DNA from 2 places in the Streptomyces sp. NPDC031265 genome. Region 1 is predicted to be linked to the other one. Evidence: riboswitches for the same ligand, from Rfam matches in the RefSeq annotation. Region 1 holds a riboswitch; the other holds the start of a gene.

Region 1 (5,456 bases):
GCACCGGGTAGTGCGGCTCCAGGCGCTTGGCGATGTAGTTGGCCGCGAGCACCGCGACCTGCGTCGCGCGCTTGAGGCCCTCGCCACCCATCAGACGCACGTACGCCCACGAGATCGGCAGGATGCCCGCCGAGCCCCACGGGGCGGCCGAGATCGGGCCGACGCCCGTCTCGGGACCGGCCGTCGGCTGGAGCGGGTGGTTCGGCAGGTACGGCGCGAGGTGCGCGCGCACACCGACCGGGCCGACGCCGGGGCCGCCGCCGCCGTGCGGGATGCAGAACGTCTTGTGCAGGTTCAGGTGCGAGACGTCGCCGCCGAACTTGCCCGGCTTGGCGAGGCCCACCAGGGCGTTGAGGTTGGCGCCGTCGACGTAGACCTGGCCGCCCGCGTCGTGCACCTCGCCGCAGATGTCCGCGACGTGCTCCTCGAACACACCGTGCGTGGACGGGTAGGTGATCATCAGTACCGAGAGCTCGTCGCGGTACTGCTCGATCTTGGCGCGCAGGTCGGCGATGTCGACCTCGCCGTCGTCGGCGGTCTTCACCACGACGACCCTCATGCCGGCCATCACGGCGCTGGCGGCATTGGTGCCGTGCGCGGAGGACGGGATGAGGCAGACCGTGCGCTGCTCGTCGCCGTTGGCCCGGTGGTAGGCGCGGACCGCGAGCAGCCCCGCGAGCTCGCCCTGCGAACCGGCGTTGGGCTGGATCGACACCGCGTCGTACCCGGTGACCTCGGCGAGGCGCTCCTCCAGCTCGTGGATGAGCGTGAGGTAGCCCCCGGCCTGCTCGGCCGGCGCGAAGGGGTGCATCTGGCCGAACTCGGGCCAGGTGACCGGCTCCATCTCGGTGGTCGCGTTCAGCTTCATGGTGCAGGAGCCGAGCGGGATCATGCCGCGGTCCAGCGCGTAGTCGCGGTCGGCGAGCTTGCGCAGGTAGCGCAGCATCGCGGTCTCGGAGCGGTGCTGGTGGAAGACCGGGTGGGTCAGGACGTCGTCGGTGCGCAGCAGCGCGCCCGGCAGCGTGTCCGCGGCCGCGGCATCCAGCGCCTCGATGTCACCCTCGGCGCCGAAGGCGGCCCAGACGGCGGCGACGCGGTCGCGGTCGGTGGTCTCGTCGCAGGCGATCGAGACGGTGTCGGCGTCGACCAGGTACAGGTTGACCCCGCCGTCACGGGCGGCGGCGACGGCGTCGGCGGCCTTGCCGGGGACCCGGACGGTCAGCGTGTCGAAGTACGAGCCGTGCACGACCTCCACACCGGCGGCGCGCAGCCCCTCGGCGAGGATCACCGCGTACCGGTGGGTGCGGCGGGCGATCTGCCGCAGGCCGTCCGGGCCGTGGTAGACCGCGTACATGCCCGCCATGACGGCGAGCAGGACCTGCGCCGTACAGATGTTGCTGGTGGCCTTCTCGCGGCGGATGTGCTGCTCGCGGGTCTGCAGCGCCAGGCGGTACGCCCGGTTGCCGTCCGCGTCGACGGAGACGCCGACCAGGCGGCCGGGCAGGCTGCGGGCGAACTTCTCCTGGACCGCCATGTAGCCGGCGTGCGGGCCGCCGAAGCCCATCGGGACGCCGAAGCGCTGGGTGGTGCCCACCGCGATGTCCGCGCCGAGCTCGCCGGGCGAGGCCAGCAGGGTCAGGGCGAGCAGGTCGGCGGCGACGGTGACGATCGCGCCCAGCTCGTGGGCCTCGTCGATGACCGGCTTGAGGTCGCGGACCTGGCCGGAGGCGCCCGGGTACTGGAGCAGCACACCGAAGACACCGCGCTCGGCCACCTCGGCCGGGATGCCGTGGCTCAGGTCGGCGACGACGACCTCGACACCGGTCGGCTCGGCGCGCGTCTCTATGACGGCGACGGTCTGCGGCAGCGTGTCCGCGTCGACGAGGAAGACCCCGCCCTTGACCTTGCCGACCCGGCGCGAGAGCGCGAGCGCCTCGGCGGCCGCGGTGCCCTCGTCGAGCAGCGAGGCGCCGGAGGTGGGCAGCCCCGTGAGGTCGGCGACGACGGTCTGGAAGTTGAGCAGCGCCTCCAGACGGCCCTGCGAGATCTCCGGCTGGTACGGCGTGTACGCGGTGTACCAGGCCGGGTTCTCCATGACGTTGCGCAGGATCACCGGCGGGGTGAACGTGCCGTAGTAGCCCAGGCCGATCATCGGGGCGAGGACCTTGTTGCGGTCGGCGAGGGTGCGCAGCTCGGCCAGGACCTCGGCCTCGGTGCGGGCGCCGGGCAGACCCAGCGCCTCGGCACTCTTGATCACGTCCGGCACGGCCGCGGCGGTCAGCTCGTCGAGCGAGCCGTAGCCGACCTGCGCGAGCATCTTCGCCTGGGCCTCGGCGTCCGGCCCGATGTGACGCTGCTCGAAGGGAATGCCACGCTCTAGCTCGGTGAGCGGCATGCGGTTGGCGGTCATTACGGAGGCCTCCTGGTCTGCACGACCTGCGAGGGGCACCACGGCGCGGGTACCCGGACGGCCTCCCCCTCTGTCATCTCAACCTGAGAGTTTCACCGGGGCGCGTGGGGGCGTCCCGGCTTTCACCGTCGGTGAGGAAGGGGCGCGCGCACGGGCGTATGCCCGCGCGTCCCCGTCCTGCTTTCCAGAGTGACCTCGTCCGCGCGGTACGTGGGCCTGAGAGATTCCGGGGAGGATTTGCTCCTTCGGCGCCTCCGGACTTCTTTCCGGAGGACTCTCCCGCGCGGGGTCAGCAGCCATCGCCAGGGTACCAGCGCGTTCAGGCCCTGATCCTTCGAGTGGCCGATGCCCGCGATGTGCACTTTCGTAGTGCTTACGAGCAGTTGCGACCAGTTGGAGGGACCGTGCAGACCGATATCGATCCGCGCAGCCTGATCGGCCGCAAGGCGTTCGACCGCAACGGCAACAAGATCGGCACGGTGGACGAGGTCTACCTCGATGACGCCACCGGAGTGCCCGAGTGGGCCGCCGTACGCACCGGCCTGTTCAGCCGGGACGCCTTCGTCCCGCTGGAGCCCAGCACCCTCGTCGACGAGGCGCTGCACATCCCCTACGACCGGGCGCTGATCAAGGACGCTCCCGACTTCGGCGTCGGCCGCCACCTCTCCCCCGAACAGGAGCTGCAGCTCTACCACCACTACGGTCTGGACATCGCCGCCCCCGATCCGCTCCCCGGCCCCGACCGGGACTTCGGACGGCTCGCGGGCGAGGAGGACGACACCTGACCCTCCACGTCACCCGCCTCCCCGGCCCCGGCCCCGGCCTCCGTCTCTGTCTCCGTCTCCCCGGGCCCGGCCACCAGCGGCAGCGGCTCGGACGGCTCCAGGTCGGGGTCGTCCACCCGGAACGTCCGCACCCGTCCGGGTGCGGTCGCCGTGGGCGTCTCGAACCGGACGGTCACCCGCCCCACCCCGCTGCCCTGCACCCAGCCGGGGCCGAACTCGCGGTGGCACACATCGTGCCCGGCCACCCAGCGCCGCTCGGCCGGATCCGCCGCCTCCGCCTGCTCGGGGGCGGTGGCCGGAGCCGACTCCTCCTCGGCGGCCTCCTCCCCTGCCTCCCGCTCACCGGCCGCCTGGGCGAAGAGGTCCTCCTGCGTGAAGTCCGCGAGGCCGCTGACCCCGACCCCGAGGAGGCGCACGCCACCCGTCGTGTCCACGGAGTCGAGCAGACGGCCGGCCGCCTCGCGCACCACCGCGGGGTCGTCCGTGGGCCCCCTGAGCGTCTCCGACCGGGTCAGCGTCGAGAAGTCGTACCTGCGGACCTTCAGGACGATCGTGCGGCCCGAGTGCCCGGACGCCCGCAGGCGCTGCACACACCGGTCGGCGAGCCGCCCCACCTCGTTCATCACCCGCACCCGGTCGTGCAGATCCACGTCGAAGGTGTCCTCGACCGACACCGATTTGGTGTCCCGCTCGGCCACCACCGGCCGGTCGTCGAGCCCGAGCGCCATCCGGTGCAGCGACGCCCCGTGCGCCTTGCCGAGCAGCCGTACGAGCTCGTCCTCGCCCGCCTCGGCCAGATCCGCGACCGTGGTCATCCCGGCCCTGCGCAGATGCTCCCCGGTCGCGGGCCCCACACCCGGCAGCGTCCTGACCGTCATCGGGGCGAGCAGCGCCCGCTCGGTGCCGGGCTCTATGAGCACCAGCCCGTCGGGCTTGGCCTCCTCCGAGGCGATCTTCGCCAGCATCTTGGACCCGGCGAGCCCCACCGACCCCGTCAGACCCGTCACCGCCCGGATGTCCTCCCGCAGCCGCTGACCGGCCTCACGGGCCGACTGCGCGTCCCACGCGACTCCCCCGGCCTCCAGGTCCACGAAGGCCTCGTCGAGGCTCAGGGGCTCCACCAGAGGCGACAGCCGCCCCAGCAACTCCATCACCTGTTCGCTGATCGAGCGGTAGAAGCCGAAGCGCGGCACCAGATACGCGCCATTGGGACAGAGCCGTCTCGCCTGGGCCATCGGCATCGCGGAACGCGCACCGAAGCGCCGTGCCTCGTACGACGCGGTGGCCACCACACCGCGCGGTCCGAGGCCGCCCACGATCACGGGTTTTCCGCGCAGGCTGGGCTTCGACGCCTGCTCTGCGGCGGCGAAGAAGGCATCCATGTCCAGATGCAGAATGGTCGGCGCGGCTCTCACATCACCGATGCTGCCTCACGCCACTGACAATCGGCCCCCGGCAGCCCCGCGGCCCCTCAGACCGCGCGGTTGCGGCGCCGGGCGAGCTCGTCGGCGGGGTTCTGCCCGACCAGCGTCTCGCCGGTGTCGACCCGCTCTCCGTGCAGCTGGGACAGGGCCGCCTCGACGTCGCGCCACACCACGCCGACCGCGATGCCGAAGACACCCTGGCCGCCCTGGAGCAGGTCCACGACCTCGTCGGGCGAGGAGCACTCGTAGACGGTGGCCCCGTCGCTCATCAGCGTCATCCGCTCCAGATCGCGGAAACCGCGCTCGCGCAGGTGCTGGACGGCGGTGCGGATGTTCTGGAGGGCGACCCCGGTGTCCAGGAACCGCTTGACGATCTTGAGGACGACGACGTCCTTGAAGCTGTAGAGCCGTTGGGTGCCCGATCCGTACGCCGGACGCACACTGGGCTCGACCAGGCCGGTACGCGCCCAGTAGTCGAGCTGCCGGTAGGTGATCCCCGCCGCCGCGCACGCCGTCGGCCCCCGGTATCCGACGGTGTCGGTGCCGGTGTCCTCCGCCGCACTGTCGTGAGGGGGGTACCCACTGCTAGAGCTCGGCCGAGAGCCTGGGGGCGGGTACGGCCCGCTCTCCCCCGGACGTCCGGGGGCCTCCCCTGCCGTACTGTCGCCGCTGCTTCTCACGCCGACCCTCCGTCCTAGAACTGCCCTCACGACGGTAGGCAGTCACTCGGGGTGCGTCAACGATCGCCACACTCGGCACGCCGAGTGATAATCACCCTGAGAGTGGTTTCGCGTACCCCTCTTCGGGGAAAGGCTACTCGAATGCGCCGGAGCCGCC
Region 2 (5,456 bases), on a different contig from region 1:
CCTCGTCGTCCGCGCCGGGCACGAAGTTCATGTAGTAGTGCAGCACGGCCGGGATGATGCCCGCGGCGCCGTTGGTGGGCGCGGTGACCACGCGGCCGCCCGCCGCGTTCTCCTCGTTCACCGCCATCGCGTACAGCGTCGCCCACTCCATCGCGTGCGCGTCCGGGTTGCCCTCGGCGCGCAGCTGGCGGGCGGTGGTCGCGGCCCGTCGGCGGACCTTGAGGCCGCCCGGCAGGATGCCCTCGCGGGACATGCCGCGCGAGACGCACGCCTGCATCACGCGCCAGATCTCCAGGAGACCGGTACGGATCTCGTCCTCGGTGCGCCAGGCCTTCTCGTTCTCCAGCATCATCGCGGAGATCGACAGGCCCGTCTCCTTGGCGAGCCGCAGCAGCTCGTCACCGGTGCGGAAGGGGTACTTCAGGACCGTGTCGTCGGGCACGATCGGGTTCTCGCCCGCCACCGCGTCCTCGTCGACGACGAACCCGCCGCCCACCGAGTAGTACGTCTTCTCCAGGACCAGGGCGCCCTCGCGGTCGTACGCGAAGATCGTCATGCCGTTGGCGTGGTACGGCAGCGCCTTGCGGCGGTGCAGGATCAGATCCTCGTCGAAGTCGAAGGGGATCTCGTGGGCGCCGAGCAGGTTGATCCGGCCCGCCGACTTGATCAGCTCCACCTGCTCGTCGGCGCTCTCCACGTCGACCGTGCGCGGCGAGTTGCCCTCCAGGCCGAGCAGCACGGCCTTGGGGGTGCCGTGGCCGTGGCCGGTGGCGCCGAGCGAGCCGTACAGCTCGGCGCGTATCGAGGCCGTGTGGGCCAGCAGACCCTCGTTCTTCAGCCGCCGCGCGAACATCCGGGCAGCGCGCATCGGGCCGACCGTGTGGGAGCTGGACGGGCCGATGCCGATCGAGAACAGGTCGAAGACCGAGATGGCCACGGGAGGACTCCTTGTGGGTTGGTAGACGCCGTTGTCTGCCGGGGTGGTGCGGAACGAGCAGGAAAACGGGCGGTGCAAGGGTTCGGGGCACCGCACTCACTGTCCAGTGTGCGCGGTGCCCCGAAGGTTCGTACGAATAAAAGGGTACGAAATTACTTCAGGCCGGGGTACAGGGGGTGCTTCGCGGCCAGGGCGGAGACCCGGGCGGCGAGAGCGTCCTTGTCGAAGTCCGGCTTCAGGGTCTCGGCGATGATGTCGGCGACCTCGCGGAAGTCGTCGGCGCCGAAACCGCGGGTGGCCAGTGCCGGCGTGCCGATCCGCAGGCCCGAGGTGACCATCGGGGGGCGCGGGTCGTTCGGGATGGCGTTCCGGTTGACCGTGATGCCGACCTCGTGGAGGCGGTCCTCGGCCTGCTGGCCGTCGAGCTCGGAGTTCCGCAGGTCCACGAGGACCAGGTGGACGTCCGTGCCGCCGGACAGGACCGAGACGCCGACCTCGGTCACGTCGTCCTGGATCAGGCGCTCGGCGATGATCCTGGCGCCCTCCAGGGTGCGCTCCTGGCGCTCCTTGAACTCGGGCGAGGCCGCCACCTTGAAGGAGACCGCCTTGGCCGCGATCACGTGCTCAAGCGGGCCGCCCTGCTGACCGGGGAAGACCGCCGAGTTGATCTTCTTGGCGAGCTCCTGCGTCGACAGGATGACACCGCCGCGCGGACCGCCGAGGGTCTTGTGCGTGGTGGTGGTCACGACGTGGGCGTGCGGCACCGGGTTGGGGTGCAGGCCCGCGGCGACCAGGCCCGCGAAGTGGGCCATGTCGACCATCAGGTACGCGCCGACCTCGTCCGCGATGCGGCGGAACGCGGCGAAGTCCAGCTGGCGCGGGTACGCGGACCAGCCGGCCACGATCAGCTGCGGCTTGGACTCCTTGGCCAGGCGCTCGACCTCGGCCATGTCGACCTGTCCGGTCTCGTCGACGTGGTACGGGACCACGTTGTAGAGCTTGCCGGAGAAGTTGATCTTCATGCCGTGGGTCAGGTGACCGCCGTGGGCCAGGTTCAGGCCCATGATCGTGTCGCCCGGCTTGAGCAGCGCGAACATCGCGGCCGCGTTCGCCTGCGCGCCCGAGTGCGGCTGCACGTTGGCGTGCTCGGCGCCGAAGAGCGCCTTGATGCGGTCGATCGCGATCTGCTCGACCACGTCGACGTGCTCGCAGCCGCCGTAGTAGCGGCGCCCCGGGTAGCCCTCGGCGTACTTGTTGGTGAGGACCGAGCCCTGGGCCTCCATGACCGCGACCGGAGCGAAGTTCTCCGAGGCGATCATTTCGAGGGTGGACTGCTGACGGTGGAGCTCGGCGTCGACGGCGGCGGCGACGTCCGGGTCCAGCTCATGGAGGGACTGGTTCAGAAGCGACATCAGAAGATCCCTGGAGTGGTAGGTCAGCTGGCGAAGTCGGTGTACTCGTCGGCGGAGAGCAGGTCGCCCGGCTCGTCCGTGACGCGCACCTTGAACAGCCAGCCGCCCTCGAACGGGGCGGAGTTCACCAGCGACGGGTCGTCGACGACGTCCTGGTTGGCGGCGACGACCTCGCCCGTGACCGGGGAGTAGAGGTCGCTGACCGACTTGGTCGACTCCAGCTCGCCGCAGGTCTCGCCCGCGGTCACCGTGTCACCGACCTCCGGGAGCTGGACGAACACCACGTCACCGAGCGCGTTGGCCGCGTGCTCCGTGATGCCGACCGTCGAGACGCCGTCCTCGGCGCCCGACAGCCACTCGTGCTCCTTGCTGTAGCGCAGCTGCTGGGGGTTGCTCATGGCCTGAATTCTCCTGTACGAGGGGGAGTGGTGGTGAACAGATGAGTCGTGCGGTGCGTGTGCGAGGGGTCACTTCTGGCGCTTGTAGAACGGCAGCGCCACGACCTCGTACGGCTCATGCGTACCGCGAATGTCGACGCCGACGCCGGAGGTGCCCGGTGCGGCGTGCGCGGCGTCCACGTACGCCATGGCGATCGGCTTGCCCAGCGTCGGCGACGGGGCGCCCGAGGTGACCTCGCCGACCACCTCGCCGCCCGCCACCACGGAGAATCCGGCGCGCGGCACCCGGCGGCCCTCGGCGATCAGCCCGACCAGCTTGCGCGGGGCCTTGGCGGCGGCGCGCTCGGCGGCGGCCTCCAGGGCCTCGCGGCCCACGAAGTCGCCCTCCTTCTCGAACTTCACGACCCGGCCGAGCCCCGCGTCGAACGGGGTGAGCGCGGTGGTCAGCTCGTGCCCGTACAGCGGCATGCCCGCCTCCAGGCGCAGCGTGTCGCGGCAGGACAGACCGCACGGCACCAGGCCCGCGTCCTTGCCCGCGTCGGTGAGCGCGCGCCACAGCTGCTCGGCGTCGGCCGGGGCCACGAAGAGCTCGAAACCGTCCTCGCCGGTGTAGCCCGTACGGGCGATCAGCGCCGGGACACCGGCCACGGTGCCGGGCAGGCCCGCGTAGTACTTCAGGCCGTCCAGGTCGGCGTCGGTAAGCGACTTCAGGATGCCGGGGGACTCGGGGCCCTGGATGGCCAGCAGCGCGTACGCGTCGCGGTCGTCGCGGACCTCGGCGTCGAAGGCGGCCGCGCGCTCGGTGATCGCGTCCAGCACGACCTGGGCGTTGCCGGCGTTGGCGACGACCATGTACTCGTCCTCGCCGAGGCGGTAGACGATCAGGTCGTCGACGATGCCGCCGTCCTCCTGGCAGATCATCGTGTAGCGGGCGCGGCCCACGCCGATGGTGCTCATGTTGCCGACCAGCGCGTAGTCCAGCGCCTTGACGGCGTCCGGGCCGGTGACGGTGATCTCGCCCATGTGGGAGAGGTCGAAGAGACCGGCCCGGGTACGGACGGCGTTGTGCTCGTCGCGCTCGCTGCCGTACCGCAGCGGCATGTCCCAGCCGGCGAAGTCGGTCATGGTCGCGCCCAGCGAACGGTGAGTTGCGTCAAGGGCGGTGAGACGGGGATTGCTCATGAGGGTGTGGCTCCCAGGGCATGACGGCGAGGACGATCCTCCCCATCTGTCATCGGAACCTGAGAGGTTCGCCGGGAGACCCGGCTTGCACCTTGGGTGGAGCCGCTCCGTCTGAGAACGTGCGGCCCGCTTTTCAGATCTGCCTCATCCACGCGGTACGGGGCCTGAGAGATTCAAGGGAGGGACTTGCTCCTTCGGCGCCCCGCGATCCTCCCGGCCTTCTGGGGCCTTGGGGGAACTGCCGGGGACTCTCCCGCGTGGATTCAAGCGGCCGGTATGCAGTTTGGCGCGCACATCATTGCACGCCTCCCACGGGCATCACATCACCTGAGTCTCATTACCATCCTTTTACGCGCATGGGGAAAGGGTCGTCCGACCCGGCAGGGGGGAGCACCGATGACGGTTCACACGGCGGCGGCGCAGGCGGAGGCCCCGGTTCCGGCGGTACGGGACCTGCGCGGCCGGGACGGTCGCTCACCGCACACGCTCCGGTTCGCCGAGGGGGACGTGGTGGTGGTCTCCGGCCTGCCCGGCAGCGGCAAGACGACCCTGCTGCGCCGGGCCGTCACCGGCGTCGGCATCGACTCGCAGGACACCCGCCGCGCCTGGGAGGCCAGGATGGGCGGCGTGCCGTACGCGCTGTACCGCCCGGTGGTGCGGGTCGCCCACTTCCTGCGGATGCACCGGGCGCTGCGGTCGGGCGGGGGCCTGGCCGTCCACGACTGCGGCACCCACGCCTGGGTGCGCTGGTCGCTGGCGAAGGGTGCGGCGCGGGAAGGCCGCTCGCTGCACCTCGTGCTCCTCGACGTCACCCCGGAGACCGCCCTGGCGGGCCAGGTGGCCCGCGGCCGCAAGGTCTCCTCGTACGCCTTCGCCCGCCACGCGAGGGCGGTGCCCCGCCTGATAGCGGCGGTGGCGGAGGGCCGCCTGCCCCGGGGGGTCGCATCGGCGGTCCTGCTGGACAGGCCGGCGGCGGAAACGGTGATCCGGATCGCTTTCGGGGAGAGGGCCGCCCGCCGCTAAGGTTCAGATGGCGGGGACCCGCACCCCCTGATCTTCAGGGGCGAGGGGAACTGCGCGACCAGCCACGCACGGCCCGCAGTCGAACCGGGGGAGAAGGACGGCACATGGACTACCCGCAGCATGCGGTTCCGCACCCCCAGGGCGGCGGAGGCTGGCCGGGCAACGAGCTGGAGGAGGCACTGTCCGCCTCGCTCGGCGTCCCGGGCGCGGGCCCCCGCCTGATAGAGGTCCTGGGACGCAACCCCGTCTGGATCCCCCTCCCCAACGGCGGCAGCCGGGACAGCGCCGACCTCGACCTCCCCACCATGGAGATCGCCGGCTCCCCCTACGTCCCCGTCTACAGCTCCGAGCAGCAGTTCCTCCAGTGCGTCGGCCCGCACATGTCGTTCGCCGTCGCGCCCGCCGTGGAGTTCGCCCGCGGGCTGCCGCCGCAGCTGGGCATCGCGCTGAACCCGGAGGGCGCGGTCGGCGTACCGCTGCCGCCGCCCGCCGTGGCCGAGCTGT

What was found. A riboswitch is a leader RNA that binds a small molecule or an ion and turns the genes downstream of it on or off. The one in region 1 is predicted to bind glycine.
Region 2: linked by a shared signal. The riboswitch ahead of gcvT (glycine cleavage system aminomethyltransferase GcvT) and the one ahead of gcvP (aminomethyl-transferring glycine dehydrogenase) in region 1 are both predicted to bind glycine.

Annotation. Positions count from the first base shown of each region.
Region 1 covers NZ_JBVIHM010000011.1:8,023-13,478, reverse strand. The annotation lists gene gcvP (aminomethyl-transferring glycine dehydrogenase) at 1-2,410, opposite strand, end outside; glycine riboswitch at 2,605-2,702, opposite strand; gene ACZ499_RS18400 (PRC-barrel domain-containing protein) at 2,815-3,195, shown strand; gene ACZ499_RS18395 (DNA polymerase IV) at 3,108-4,610, opposite strand; gene ACZ499_RS18390 (MerR family transcriptional regulator) at 4,667-5,299, opposite strand.
Region 2 covers NZ_JBVIHM010000010.1:68,662-74,117, forward strand. The annotation lists gene ACZ499_RS17445 (L-serine ammonia-lyase) at 1-937, opposite strand, end outside; gene glyA (serine hydroxymethyltransferase) at 1,090-2,349, opposite strand; gene gcvH (glycine cleavage system protein GcvH) at 2,373-2,747, opposite strand; gene gcvT (glycine cleavage system aminomethyltransferase GcvT) at 2,817-3,929, opposite strand; glycine riboswitch at 4,073-4,195, opposite strand; gene ACZ499_RS17465 (AAA family ATPase) at 4,326-4,952, shown strand; gene ACZ499_RS17470 (enhanced serine sensitivity protein SseB) at 5,057-5,456, shown strand, end outside.